DNA from 4 places in the Sporomusa aerivorans genome. Region 1 is predicted to be linked to each of the others. Evidence: riboswitches for the same ligand, from Rfam matches in the RefSeq annotation. Region 1 holds a riboswitch; each other region holds the start of a gene.
The links. Region 1 has a riboswitch for cyclic di-GMP ahead of SATMO3_RS02700 (methyl-accepting chemotaxis protein). Riboswitches for the same ligand answer to the same signal wherever they lie in the genome.
Positions count from the first base shown of each region.

Region 2: another riboswitch for cyclic di-GMP. It lies ahead of SATMO3_RS04370 (methyl-accepting chemotaxis protein); the one in region 1 lies ahead of SATMO3_RS02700 (methyl-accepting chemotaxis protein).
Region 3: another riboswitch for cyclic di-GMP. It lies ahead of SATMO3_RS00410 (methyl-accepting chemotaxis protein); the one in region 1 lies ahead of SATMO3_RS02700 (methyl-accepting chemotaxis protein).
Region 4: another riboswitch for cyclic di-GMP. It lies ahead of SATMO3_RS30130 (methyl-accepting chemotaxis protein); the one in region 1 lies ahead of SATMO3_RS02700 (methyl-accepting chemotaxis protein).

Region 1 is NZ_CP156926.1:585,689-588,827, reverse strand. It holds gene SATMO3_RS02710 (mechanosensitive ion channel family protein) at 1-766, opposite strand, end outside; gene SATMO3_RS02705 (GNAT family N-acetyltransferase) at 1,071-1,556, shown strand; cyclic di-GMP riboswitch class I at 1,664-1,749, shown strand; gene SATMO3_RS02700 (methyl-accepting chemotaxis protein) at 1,877-3,139, shown strand, end outside.
Region 2 is NZ_CP156926.1:967,136-970,274, forward strand. It holds gene SATMO3_RS04365 (HD domain-containing phosphohydrolase) at 1-1,357, shown strand, start outside; cyclic di-GMP riboswitch class I at 1,415-1,502, shown strand; gene SATMO3_RS04370 (methyl-accepting chemotaxis protein) at 1,603-3,139, shown strand, end outside.
Region 3 is NZ_CP156926.1:102,559-105,697, forward strand. It holds gene SATMO3_RS00410 (methyl-accepting chemotaxis protein) at 1-1,715, opposite strand, end outside; cyclic di-GMP riboswitch class I at 2,016-2,103, opposite strand; gene SATMO3_RS00415 (MarR family winged helix-turn-helix transcriptional regulator) at 2,161-2,601, opposite strand; gene SATMO3_RS00420 (magnesium chelatase) at 2,842-3,139, shown strand, end outside.
Region 4 is NZ_CP156926.1:6,307,134-6,310,272, forward strand. It holds gene SATMO3_RS30130 (methyl-accepting chemotaxis protein) at 1-1,472, opposite strand, end outside; cyclic di-GMP riboswitch class I at 1,707-1,792, opposite strand; gene SATMO3_RS30135 (manganese catalase family protein) at 2,019-2,222, opposite strand; gene SATMO3_RS30140 (recombinase family protein) at 2,247-3,139, opposite strand, start outside.

The sequences.
Region 1 (3,139 bases):
TCGTATAATTGATAATGGGAGCATTGACCAGATTAGAATTTGGTACAGTGACCAGCGCTTGATCAACAGCCCGTATTTTTGTGCTCCTAAAATTGATATCTTCCACGGTTCCTTCAATTTCACTGGTTTTTACCCAGTCGCCAATACTAAACGGCTTGTCCGTTATAATAATAACTCCGGAAAAAATATTAGCCAGCAGGTCTTTTGCCGCCAGAGCAAAAGCCAGGCCGCCCAGCCCCAGTCCGGCGATAAATCCGTTTACATCGTAGCCCCAGGTACTGGCTATAGCCACAAAGGCTAATGCCAGCACAATGAATTTTAGTACCTTGGAAAGGAAAGGGATTAGAATTTTATCCACTTCGCGGTTAAAAATCCGCTGGATTTCCGACTGGTTTACTGCATAATAACCAATCAGGTCGTAGATTGCGCTTGAAAACAAAATTATGACCGCTGTCCGGAATATATTGTTCAGCAAAAAATCAAATGTATTTGGCACAATATTATGCAAAGCAAGATACCCGCCGGTAAGAACAATCAAATTTTTGACAGGGTTGCGCAAAACAAGGAGAAAAGAATCCTGATTCGCTTCATTTCTGCAAAGATTGTCATGAACAAAATGGAAAATGTAATTAGTAAATAAATTTTTGAAGCCCCAGAAAACAAGAAATATTGCAGCGGCTGTGGCTAGCTTATACAAAGATATGTAGCTTGTCACATAAGGCAATAACATATAAAATTGCTCAGGCATTTGTATGTCAAACTGCATCGTATCCTCTCCCCTCCTCCTATAGTTAAAGCCAAATGGTTAAAAAGCCGGTGTAAGAAATTGGTTGCTCCAACCCGCTGCCGGCAATTATCAGGCATCGTTATTAAAGAACAAACAACTTACTTTTATTATATAAGTTTTTATTTTCCGGTTCAAGATTTTTATATATTTGGAGTAAGCGATTAGTAAATTGATCTGCCAAGCACAACCGCGCTACAAAGGAAAACAGGCTCTAACAAACGAATATCTTGATATTTAATTACAGTTTCAGGTAACTAACCATACAGAGTAAGGAGCGATGACAATGATCTTCCGGGAGGCCGCTAAAGAAGAAATACCTTTTCTTTTTCAGGAAGGGTATAAAGAATGGAGTAAAAATAGAACTTTTGAACAATATTGCGTTGATAACAGTAAGGATGATGCCATCGGCATAAGATATGTCATCGAGGAAAACGGCGAGATCGCCAGTTCGACGGTTTTGCTGCGGCTAGAAAGCCTCCTTGGCAAGAATGTCTACGGCTTAGGGTCCATACTGACTTCGCAAAACCACAGAGGCAAAGGCTACGGGTCCGAACTCATAAAACAGTGCATAAAGCTGATCCCAGGCGACAACACAATTATTTTTCTGTACTCTGATATAAAGCCGGCGTATTATGAAAAATTCGGGTTTCAAAGCTTGCCTGAAAAGCTGCAAAAATACGAAAAAAGCGTTTGTATGGCACATTGCACTGAATTGGTATGGAATGAATTGATAAAAGCTAATGCGGCTGTTATACCCGACTATTTCTAAGATTTATAACTACATATTTTTACATAAAGTTAAAAATGATATTGCTTTTTTTACAGGATTTTATAGTTGTACGGAGAAATTATTATTAGTTAGGGAAAAAATTCCATGAAATTTGTCGGCAAACCATCCGAAAGGGTGGGACGCAAAGCCATGGGTCTACAGATAAAAAATCTATGATCGCCAGGTTGCACTAATGTTTTTGGTGTGCCCTGGCATTTTTTTCTGCGGCAATATGGCGGGAGGTGCGACGACATTGAAGCTGTCGTTGAGGCCCACAGACTGACAATCCATAGGGGAAAATTGGAGGATCGAGACGATTTATGCGACTTAACAGTATTTTTACGACCTTACAGGGGAAAATGAGTCTTTTTTTGGTGATTCTGGCAATCATTCCGGCTTTAATTATCGGCTATACGGCCAATCAGCAGGCTAATTCACTTTTAGATACCATGACGAAAAACACGCACAGGGATCATGTCATTCGGGTGGCGGACCGCCTGGAGCAGTATTTGCATGACGGACAGGCCAGTGTTGCCACCCTGGCGAAAACCCCGTATGCCGCTGCATTCGGTTCGGAGGATCAAACCGCTGTGCTACGTTCCTTTTATGAGGGCAATGGCATGTTTGAACTGGTCTTTTGCGTGGATGCACAGGGACAGATAAAAAATACGTGGCCGCAAACCGATTTTGGCGGTAAAAAGGATTTTTCCGATCGCCAGTGGTATAAAGATGTGGCGGCCGCGCAGAAGCCGGTGATTTCCGATACCTATGTTTCCGCCTTCACCAAGCAGGCCACAGCACCGGTAGTTGCGCCGCTTGTAAATAACGCGGGACAGATTATCGGCTATATCGGCGGCAATCTGAAACTTGGCAATGTAACCGAATTGGCTAAAGGGCTTAATGCCGGCAATACCGGTAAAGGCGTTGTACTTGATAAGAAATCTTATTATCTAACGGACAGCCGTGATGAGACCAAGTCACAGCAGCATGAACTGTTTAACGAACAGGACGTTATTGATATGACTAAATCACAGGAAGCGCAGACCAAATACCTGGGACGGCAATTGACGGCTTTTGCCCCTGTCGGTCAGACTGGCTGGGCGGTGTTGTCCTTCCAGAATATTGAGGAAACCATGTCCAATGCGGATGATCTCCGCAACCTGATTATTGTTGTCGTTCTGCTGTCTTGCATTCTGCTCGCCTTAATCGGTTTTTTTGCGGTACGGAGAATCAGCCGGCCGATAACCGCTATATCCTCGGTTGCAGCGCAAATCGCCGGCGGGCATATTGTTACTCCTGCCGTTACTTATACAGGCCAGGATGAAATCCGGCAGTTGGTGGAAGCTTTTCAGGTAATGGCGGAAAATATCCGGCAGTTGATCCGGCAAACGGGTGATGCGGCTGATGCCACAGCCATTTCCGCCGATCAGTTGGCGGCAAGTTCGAAGCAAAGCGCCGAGGCATCCGGGCAGATCGCCCTGTCTGCCGGCGAGGTGGCAGCGGGATCGGAGACGCAGCGCCAGGCGGTGGATGATGCTACTCTGTTGGTCCAGTCCATTTCCGACAAGCTGCAGCATATTGTG
Region 2 (3,139 bases), 380 kb from region 1:
AGATGAACAGGAAGTTCTGCTACCGCTGTATACTCTCATTCAAAAAGCTGTTATTGGCAGCGCCATCATCCTGTTGTTTGCTTTATTGTTAACCTGGTTAATGTCCAAAAGTATTCAAAGACCGATACTAATGCTGCTTTCTGCGTCCCAGGGAGCACAATACGGCGACTATTCACATACAATCTCTGAAGAAAAATTTTCCTTTGCGCCTGTTGAAGTCCGCGGCTTGTGCAATGCCTTTAATATCATGCTGGGAACTATTAATGAACACATCGCACTTCTATATGACCGCAATGCGGCGTTGATTGTTGCCGAAACTAAATACCGCAAGCTGAGTACACAGGACCAGCTTACTCAGATTCACAACCGGACCTACTTTGAGGAGGAAGTCAGCCGTCTGCAGTCTTTGCAGCAGGCACCGGTAGGGGTTGCTATCTGCGATGTAGACGGCTTGAAACTTATTAACGATACCTTGGGCCATAAAGCCGGCGATGATTTAATCCGGGCGGCTGCCAACAGTATTGTCCAAAGTTTTTCTTCTCACGTGACAGTAGCACGGATCGGCGGCGATGAATTTGCGGTGATAATGCCTGGCGCGGAGTTAGACGAAGTACTTGCCGGGATAAAACGTCTGCGGTCTACGGTGGATGAACATAACAGGATACATCCTGAACTTCCGCTGGCAATCTCGACCGGTGGCGCGGCTGCAACCAAATTGCCGCTTAAGCTGGAAGACGTCATCAGTGAGGCTGATAACCATATGTACCAGGAAAAGAACCGCAACCGGGCGCACAACCGCCAAATGCTGCTGACAACACTAATGCAAACTGCCGGCAAAAATGACCACGGCTTTTTCGACCATATCGAAGGCGTAAAGAAATGGGCGCTCAAGCTGGGGAAGGCACTGCTTTTAGATGATCAGGCGTTACGCCAGCTCGAACTTGCAGCCCACTATCATGATATAGGAAAAGTGGGAGTTCCCCGGGAGATTCTTGTAAAATGTGGTCAATTAACGGAAGCGGAATGGGTGCAAATAAGGGCGCATGCAGAGCTTGGCGGGCGTCTGGCGAAAGCAGTTGCCGAACTTCTTCCTGTAGCCGAATATATTACCAGCCATCATGAACGATGGGACGGTTCCGGTTATCCGGATAAAATAAAAGGAGAGGGCATTCCTTTAATTAGCAGAATAGTCGCTATTGCCGACTCCTATGATGCTATGCAGCGCAATACCTCATACCGTAAGGCGGCTTCACGGGAGGAAGCAAACCGGGAAATGCAGGCTCATTCGGGAAAACAGTTTGATCCCCGACTGGTGAGCTTGCTGTTAAAAACAGTAGAAAAAGAATGCAACATTTAAGGAGGATTTTGCCAATTTGTCCCGAAATATGTAGAAAAGGAACAGAAGTGTGTTTCAGATCAAATTCAGCAAACTTATCGAAAGATAAGGACGCAAAGCCGTGGGTCTACAAGCTGTGTGTGCTCAGGATTGCCAGGTTGCAGTTAGTTGCATTCCGGCAATCTTTTTTCATTTTCATTTAAGACAGGATAGTAAGAATAGTAACAGCAACAGTTCAAGAAAAAAATGAAAGGAAGGTTATTGTTATGAAAATCACCAGTATGAAAACTAGACTTCTCTTAATTCTGTTGCCCTTTTTGATTTTAACCTTTGGATTATTAGTAGGTGTCAACTATTATCGGGCGGAGCAGGCCCTGTCGGCGAGCGTGGAAGAGAACGCAATAGCGATTGGGAATGATTACTCTAATCGTATCGAGGCTTATGTTCAGGGGGCAGTGCTGCAACTGGAAGCATTCTCCACCAATAAAGGCTTGTATAATCCGGCCGATAAGAAGCAATTGCAGGAGACTTTGCAGGATTGCGCCAAGCGGCTGGGCAACCTGGAAAATGTAACCTATATTGCTACCGACGGTTTGGCTCTGCGTCCTGACGGAAGTACTACCCAACTGGGCGAACGTGCATATTTTAAACAGGTTATAGCTACCAAAAAGGCGGTGGTTTCCGAAGTTCTTATTTCAAAAACCACCGGCAAAGTGGCTGTGAATGTGGCGGTACCGCTCCTTTACGGCGATCAGCTGACAGGCGTATTAACGGGTACAGTATCATTGGATAAGTTGACAACGCTGATTAAAGACATGCGATTTCTGAGTACAGGGTACGGCGTTATTGCCGACAATAGCGGCAAACTTATCATCCATACCAAATTACCGGACTTGGTTGGCAAATTAAATTTTACCGAAAAGAAAGTTGATCCGGCACTCAATGTAAAAGAAACGGAACTGGATGATCATTTTATCAGCCTGTTTAAAACTGCTGCCCAAACCGGCAAGCCGGTACGGGGGACTTACAAGTTTGTTGACGGGATAACCAAGGTTGGTGTATTTACTCCCATTCAGCTGCCGGGCAGTAATCCCTGGATCTTAATTGTAACGGCGCCGGAGGCTGAGGCTGCACAGGCGGTAACTTCATTGACATACGCCATGCTGACCGGGTCGTTCTTCTGCCTTGTTCTGGCTGCGCTGTTTATTCTTTATCTCAGTAAAATTCTTTCAAAGCCGATTGCCTTGATCAGAGACGAATGCCTGCTGCTGGCGCAGGGGGACCTACGCGATCAGCAGGGCAGGGTCTTGTCTCATGATGAAGTGGGACAGTTGGCGCAGGGGTTTCGGGACATGCGCACCAGTCTGCGGACTCTGGTCACCAATGTTCTTTCCCAATCGGAATTGCTTGCCGCTTCCAGTGAAGAACTGACGGCAAGTGCCCATCAATCGGCAGATGCCGCTAATCAGGTAGCCGGCTCGATCACGGAAATTGCCCGGAGCGCTGAAAATCAGGTTGCAACAGTTAATCAAATCACTGCGAGATCCCGGGCAATGGCCGAAGAAGTAAATCAGATTGCGCAAACAGCAAAAGACTTATCGCAAATTGCTGAAGACACTGCTGCGGCAGCGAAACAAGGCCGTACGTCTGCAGAGCAAGCCGTAACGCAGATGAGCGAAATCGGGGAGAATACAAACACTACGCAGGCGACTATCGGTGAATTAAGCAAAAGCTCTCAGGAGATCAGGGAAATTGTCACACTAATATCCTCAATTGCCGGGCAGACCAATCTGCTGGCTTTAA
Region 3 (3,139 bases), 480 kb from region 1:
GTAATTTCCAGGAAGGCTTGCCCGGAAGCATTGACTACTTCAGCTCCCAGCTTAACTTCCCTGGTTCCCTCATTCATGGCGATTACCGCTTTAGCGGTGTCGCCCTGAATCTCACTGATCAAAACAGCAATTTGTTTGGCTGCATCCTGCGATTGTTCGGCTAATTTGCGGACTTCTTCCGCTACTACGGCAAAGCCGCGTCCCTGTTCACCGGCCCTGGCTGCTTCGATGGCGGCGTTGAGGGCCAGTAGATTGGTCTGGCCGGCAATACCGGAAATAGTATCCACAATCTGGCCGATTTCTTTAGAGCGTTCGCCTAATTTGGCCACAACCCCAGCAGAACTTGTAACGGTCTGTTCAATATGGGTCATTTGACTTACTGCTTTTTCCACCGCGTTATTGCCTTCGTTGGCTTTGCCTGAAGCCTGGGCTGACTGGGTAGCGACTTCAGTGACGTTGGCGGCAATTTGCTGGATGCTGGCTGACATCTGTTGAACCACCGCCGAGGTATCATTGGCCGCGCTTAATTGTTCTTCCATGCCTTTAGATACATCGGTAATTGAATGTGTCACCTGCGTGGCGGCTTGCGATGACTGGTCGGCACTGGCAGTCAGTTCCTCAGCCGATGCGGCCACCATTTCTGAGGATGTATCAATTTTTTTTACAAGTGCCCGCAGGTTGCCTATCATGGTTTCAAAGGCCCGGGCCAGCCGGCCCAACTCGTCCTGTGAGCGTACATTGATGCTGGTTATACTCAGATTGCCGCCGGCAATACGGCTGGCTGTTTCTTCAAGAATCAGCAGCGGTTTGGTGATGCGTGCCGCTGACCAGAGAATAACTATGATAGCTAAAATCAGTACCGTAATAATTGTAATTAGTGAAATCCAGGCAAAGGCGTTTAGCTGGGCTTTGGCTTCGTTGGCAGGCACTGTTACTCCCAGGGACCAGGAAGTTCCGGTAATTGGTGCATAGGCTAAATACTTTTCCACACCTGCATAAGGATAACTGGAAATTCCTGTTTCTCCACGCAGCATCTTTTCAGCAGCTGCTTTCAGAGCGGGGGTTGCATTAGGATCGTTGTTAACATTGGCTTTGTTTACTAATTCTTTATTGGGATGGACGATTATTGTGCCGTCAGTCCGTAAAACATAGGCATACCCGGTCTGGGCCACTTTAATATCCAGAATACGCTTTTCCACTTCTTCGATATTAATGGCCCCAGCCAAAATTCCGATAATGCGTCCGTCAGCTTTGATGGGGGTAGCAATTACTACGACCAGTTTACCGCTGCCCGGGGATATAATCGGATCGGTGATGGTGGTTTTCCCCTCAATTGCCTGTTTGAAGTAAGGGCGGCTTGTTGAATTGCCCGCTAAGCCGCGGGTATCAACGTAGTTACCGTTACTATCTGTCCAAAAGATGTTTTCATATAGCTTGTTATTGTTTATTTCTGAAATAATATAAGATACCATGGCGTCGCGATTGCCGCTGGTCATAACCGGCGACCGTGCGATGGTTTCTAATTCGGTTTTATGCTCTACAAGCCATAGCCCGACAGCTTCGCCATTGGTTTGTGCCAAGAGCGAAAGTTCTTTTTCAACATCCTGTACCAGCATTTTTTGCGATTGCCAGTAATTTAGACCAGCAAGTGTGCTAAGCGCAATTACAAATAGCGTTATTACTGTTACGGCAAGCTTTGCTCGTAAGCTTTTCAAGCTCATCTCTCCATTTCCGCATTTAGTGCAAAATCCAGTTTAGGAGCAGTGTGAATAAGCTATATAAAATGCTGCAAAAGAAAACTATTAATAGAATGTTTAGCGTTATAATTAGTACATCTGCTAATAATGCTAATGCTCCGAAATTATTATTAATCTTCCAGAAATCCCTCCAATCCCGATCAAGGCGCAGCACGCCCAAGTTATGAATGTACCTGGTTCTGGCAGCAATAAGGCAGATCAGGAAAAAAATAAAGACCCGCTATGGGCAGGCCTGATCCATCGATTTAACAGAATCGAATTTGCAACCTGGCAATCATAGGCACTCACTGCCTTTAGACCCATGGCTTTGCGTCCTTGCCTTTCGGCAAGTATGCCTACATATTCAGTTTAATAGTATAATGTTCGTCTTGTAGACGGTATTCTCACATGACTGATGCCATCTTCATATACGACTTTTCTCGTCATACAGCTGCGTCGCCTGATAAATATTTTTTAGTTGCAAATGCAATTCCTGTTTCTTTTCCAGAGTTAAATCCGCCAAAATCGTTTTTCGATGCTTTTCTGCAATGGAATTCCATTGCTGGTAGAGGCTTTTGGATTTTTCGGTTAAGAAGACATTTTTCTCTCTTCGGTCTGTACCTGTTTCCCGGATGATGAGTCCTTTTTTCTCTAAACCGGCTAAACTTTTGGATATAGACGCCGGCTCAATTTTCAAATAACAGGCTAATTGACGCTGCGTCAGGGGGGCACTATTCATTAAAATTATGATTATTCCCCACTCTGAAAAATGAAGATTATAGGGTTTAAAAAAGCGATTTAAACTATAAGAAATAATACGGGTTGTTTGGAAAAGCTGATGCATGAGCATTTCGTCGATTTGCACTCAAAGTTACCTCAATCATTAGCTAGTTAAGTATTATTTCAAATTATATTACATTTATTTGCAAAAGTATACCAATTTCTGTATTAATTTTAAAAATAATGTCATATTTTTTCTTTGCGCGTAGCTTAGATAGTAGAAATAAGCTATACAAATACATATTCTGGATTTTTTATGTGAGCATGGATGTCACTCCGAGGGGAACACTACATAATATAACAAAAGAATCCGGAGGGGAATGATATGCATGAATATATCCGGCTTATCAGGCATACCGGCAACCGGGATTTATTCCGGGCAGTTGAGATGTCAGTGGCCGCTCTCGTTAATGACAGGCCGTTTCATATCCAGGCCGAAGGGCTGCGTGGTACAGGCAAGACGACTATTATGCGGATGGCACGGGCTTTACTGCCTCCTATTACCCGGATAAAAAACTGCCTGTACAATTGTGATCCGGCTGCGCCGCATTGCCCGTTCCATCGCCATTTGTCCCGGGATGAGATTGCAGTTTTAGGTACGGAAGAGGTTCCACGTCCTTTTT
Region 4 (3,139 bases), 770 kb from region 1:
GCTGCTTCTATTGCCGCATTTAAGGCCAGCAGATTGGTTTGACTGGCAATACCGGAGATAGTATCGATAATTTGGCCGATTTCTGTAGAACGTTCCCCCAGTTTTGTCACCACTGCCGCCGAATTGGCAACGCTGGCTTCAATGTTCTGCATCTGCCCGACGGCATCTTCTATTGATTTGCCGCCATTTGCAGCCAACTGAGCGGTCCCGGCCGATACGTTGGCGACTGTACTGGAATCGGCAACAATTTGCTGAATATCGGAAACAATCCGGGTCACAATCACTGCGGTATCATTGGCAGTAGTCACTTGTTTTTCAGCGCTTTCCGCGATGTCGGTTATTGCTATTGTCACTTGCTCAGCGGTAGCCGCCGATTGTTCCGCACTCGCAGTTAGCTGCTGAGCGGCTGCCGAAACCACGCCAGCGGAAACGGAAACATCCTTAAGCAGGTCTTTCAGTCCCTTAACCATTGCGTCAAAATTTTGCGCCAACCTACCAATTTCATCCTTGCTATGATTCGTTATGCTTACATTTAAGTTACCGTTTTTCAGCGCTTCTGTCGCACTTACCAATTGCGTGATGGGCTTAGTGAGCCGGTTGGAAACAACAATACTAATGAAGATCACCACAATCATCGTGATAACCCAAACCATTAAATTGGTAAGGAGCATTCCTTTACTAACCGCATCATACTCTTCATAGTTCTTCTCCATACAAATAACCCAGCGTGTCTTGGGGTCATACACATAGCTTGCTAATTTGCGAACACCGTTTTCCCCCGCAATTTCTTCAGAACCGCTTTGACCCTTTAATGCGGTTTGAACAAAAGGCTGGTTACTCATATCAGTACGTTCTCCCGACACCTGGGCTGTAGGATGAACGATTACTTTTCCATCTTGATCCAGTATGTAAGCAGTAACTCCGTTAACTGAGCGGTTAACTACAAAGTCCTTAAAAATATTTAGATAAAGATTGGCCTGCAATACGCCGACAACAGCTCCGTTATCTGCCCGGATGGGTGTAGCCAGTACTACTACCGGCTGTCCGTCTCTGGAGCTGATTAGTACTTCGGAAATAACTTCTTCAGTACCCTTGAGCGCTTCCTGATAGAAAGACCGGCTGGACACATTGACCAACTTGGCATCATCGCCTCTGACAACCTGTTTACCTGTTAGATCAGAAATAACCATATCAATATTGGAGTAGGTTTTTTTTAAGTCGGCGAGTAATTGTTTGGTTGCCGGCAAGTCAAGATTTTTTACGGCAGTGGTACGGGAAACCGCCTTAATTACCTCCATGTGCTTATTGAGGTAAGCCTGGGTCTCGGTCTTAAAAACTTCAGCCTTGCTGGCATTAATCGCATAGTAATCACTTTCCAGTGGTTTAGTAAACAGAGAGTGGGAAATTAGAGTCGACACAAGCAAGGGAATGCCGCTAACGAGCATTAGTAAGACAATAATAATTTTTTTCATTATTATTTAACCTCCTCGAAACAGAAAAATAGCCAATCAATAGGGCGTTAAAAATTCAACAATCTTGGAGTTAGTAGTCCGCTAATTAATTGCAAAAAACATTACTCTTTAGCCTGGCACAATTTTCAGCCATCCTCCTTGTATATACCAACACAACATTGGCTTTATAATATTATTTATAAAAAATAAACCAGCCCCATAGCTGGTTTATGAGGCGCTTGGCCATTAGAACCAAACGGCAGCCTGGCAGTCATAGGCTTTCCGCCTTTAGACCCATAGCTTTGCGTCCTTATCTTTCGATAAGTTTGCCCTTTATAATTTGTCTTACTTAATCCCGCAATCAATTTCTTTAATCCGCAAATTCACTGTAGCATTTTTTTCTCTACAATTCAAACACCTTAACAAGACTTTAACCCAAAGTTAAAATCCTGCTTGGAGAACCCCGTCTTTCGTCTTTTCAAGATATCCTTAACCATCCTAGTCCATATTAATAAAATACCCTCTGCCTATAGACAGAGAGTATCTTGCAGCTATTCGGGAAATCCTTTATTCACACCCGCCCTTATGACCGCTCCACATATGTTTGCTCTTGCACATCCATTCCTGAACCTCGTTTAAGGCCTCGCCAAACCGTTGGAAATGTACTACTTCCCGCTGCCACAGAAAACGAAGAGTATCTTTTACGCAGGGGTCATCGGTACAAGCAATCAGATGCTCATATGTCGACCGGGCTTTTTGTTCTGGGGCGATTGTGTATCGGCAACATTTTGGGGACTAAAAATTCCAATGAATTTCAATGGGAATCTGCTTGGTTTCAGGGCTTCGCTTGCCAACGCGAATGAAGTCAATTAGCTTTACGGTCATTTCCCGATTAAGCTTTGTAATATCTAGATATTCTTCGATAATCTGGCGGCGGCTGTCAGCTGACTGCATTTTTCTTTCTATGATTTCTAATTTATCTCTTGTCTTACTTGCCTGCATTTCAAGACGTTCTTTTTCCTTGCAAAAATTTTGATAGAATTGCAGGAATTCACTTTCGGTAATGATGCCTTTGGATTTGTCTAAATAAACATCCTGAATGCCTTTGGCATATTCCGAAGCCTTTCTTTGAAATGTGGTAACTTCGGCTTTAAGCTTTTCTCTTTTTTCATTCAAGTTGTTGGTAATGCTGACCTGCTGCTCTAGTTCATCCTTGTCAAGGTATTCAGTTATCATAGACTTAAGTTCAGCTATCACAGCTCTCTCAAGCTCTGCTACCGATATAAACGAACCTATGCATGCTTCATTGGCAACATGTTTTGTTTCGCATTTTAAATAATAGCGGTCATGACTTTTGGTAGAACGCATTACATAATCGCAATACATGCATTTTGCTTTTTTGGCAAATATCCCAATCGTACCGACAGAAAACGGTTTAGCCTTTTCCTTTATTAGCTCTTGCACATTATCCCAAAGTTCGCGGTCAATAATAGGCTCATGAGTGCAACTTACTTTAATCCATTGCTCTTTAGGAATGGGTTTATTCTCTTTGGTTTTATAGGAAATACTGCCGTATTTGCCTTGAACCATGTTTCCAATATAGATTTCATTGGTTAGCATATTGGATATGGCAAAGTATTTCCACAATGTGCTATTTTTAGTTTTTGGCTGTTGGTATCGTAGATTCT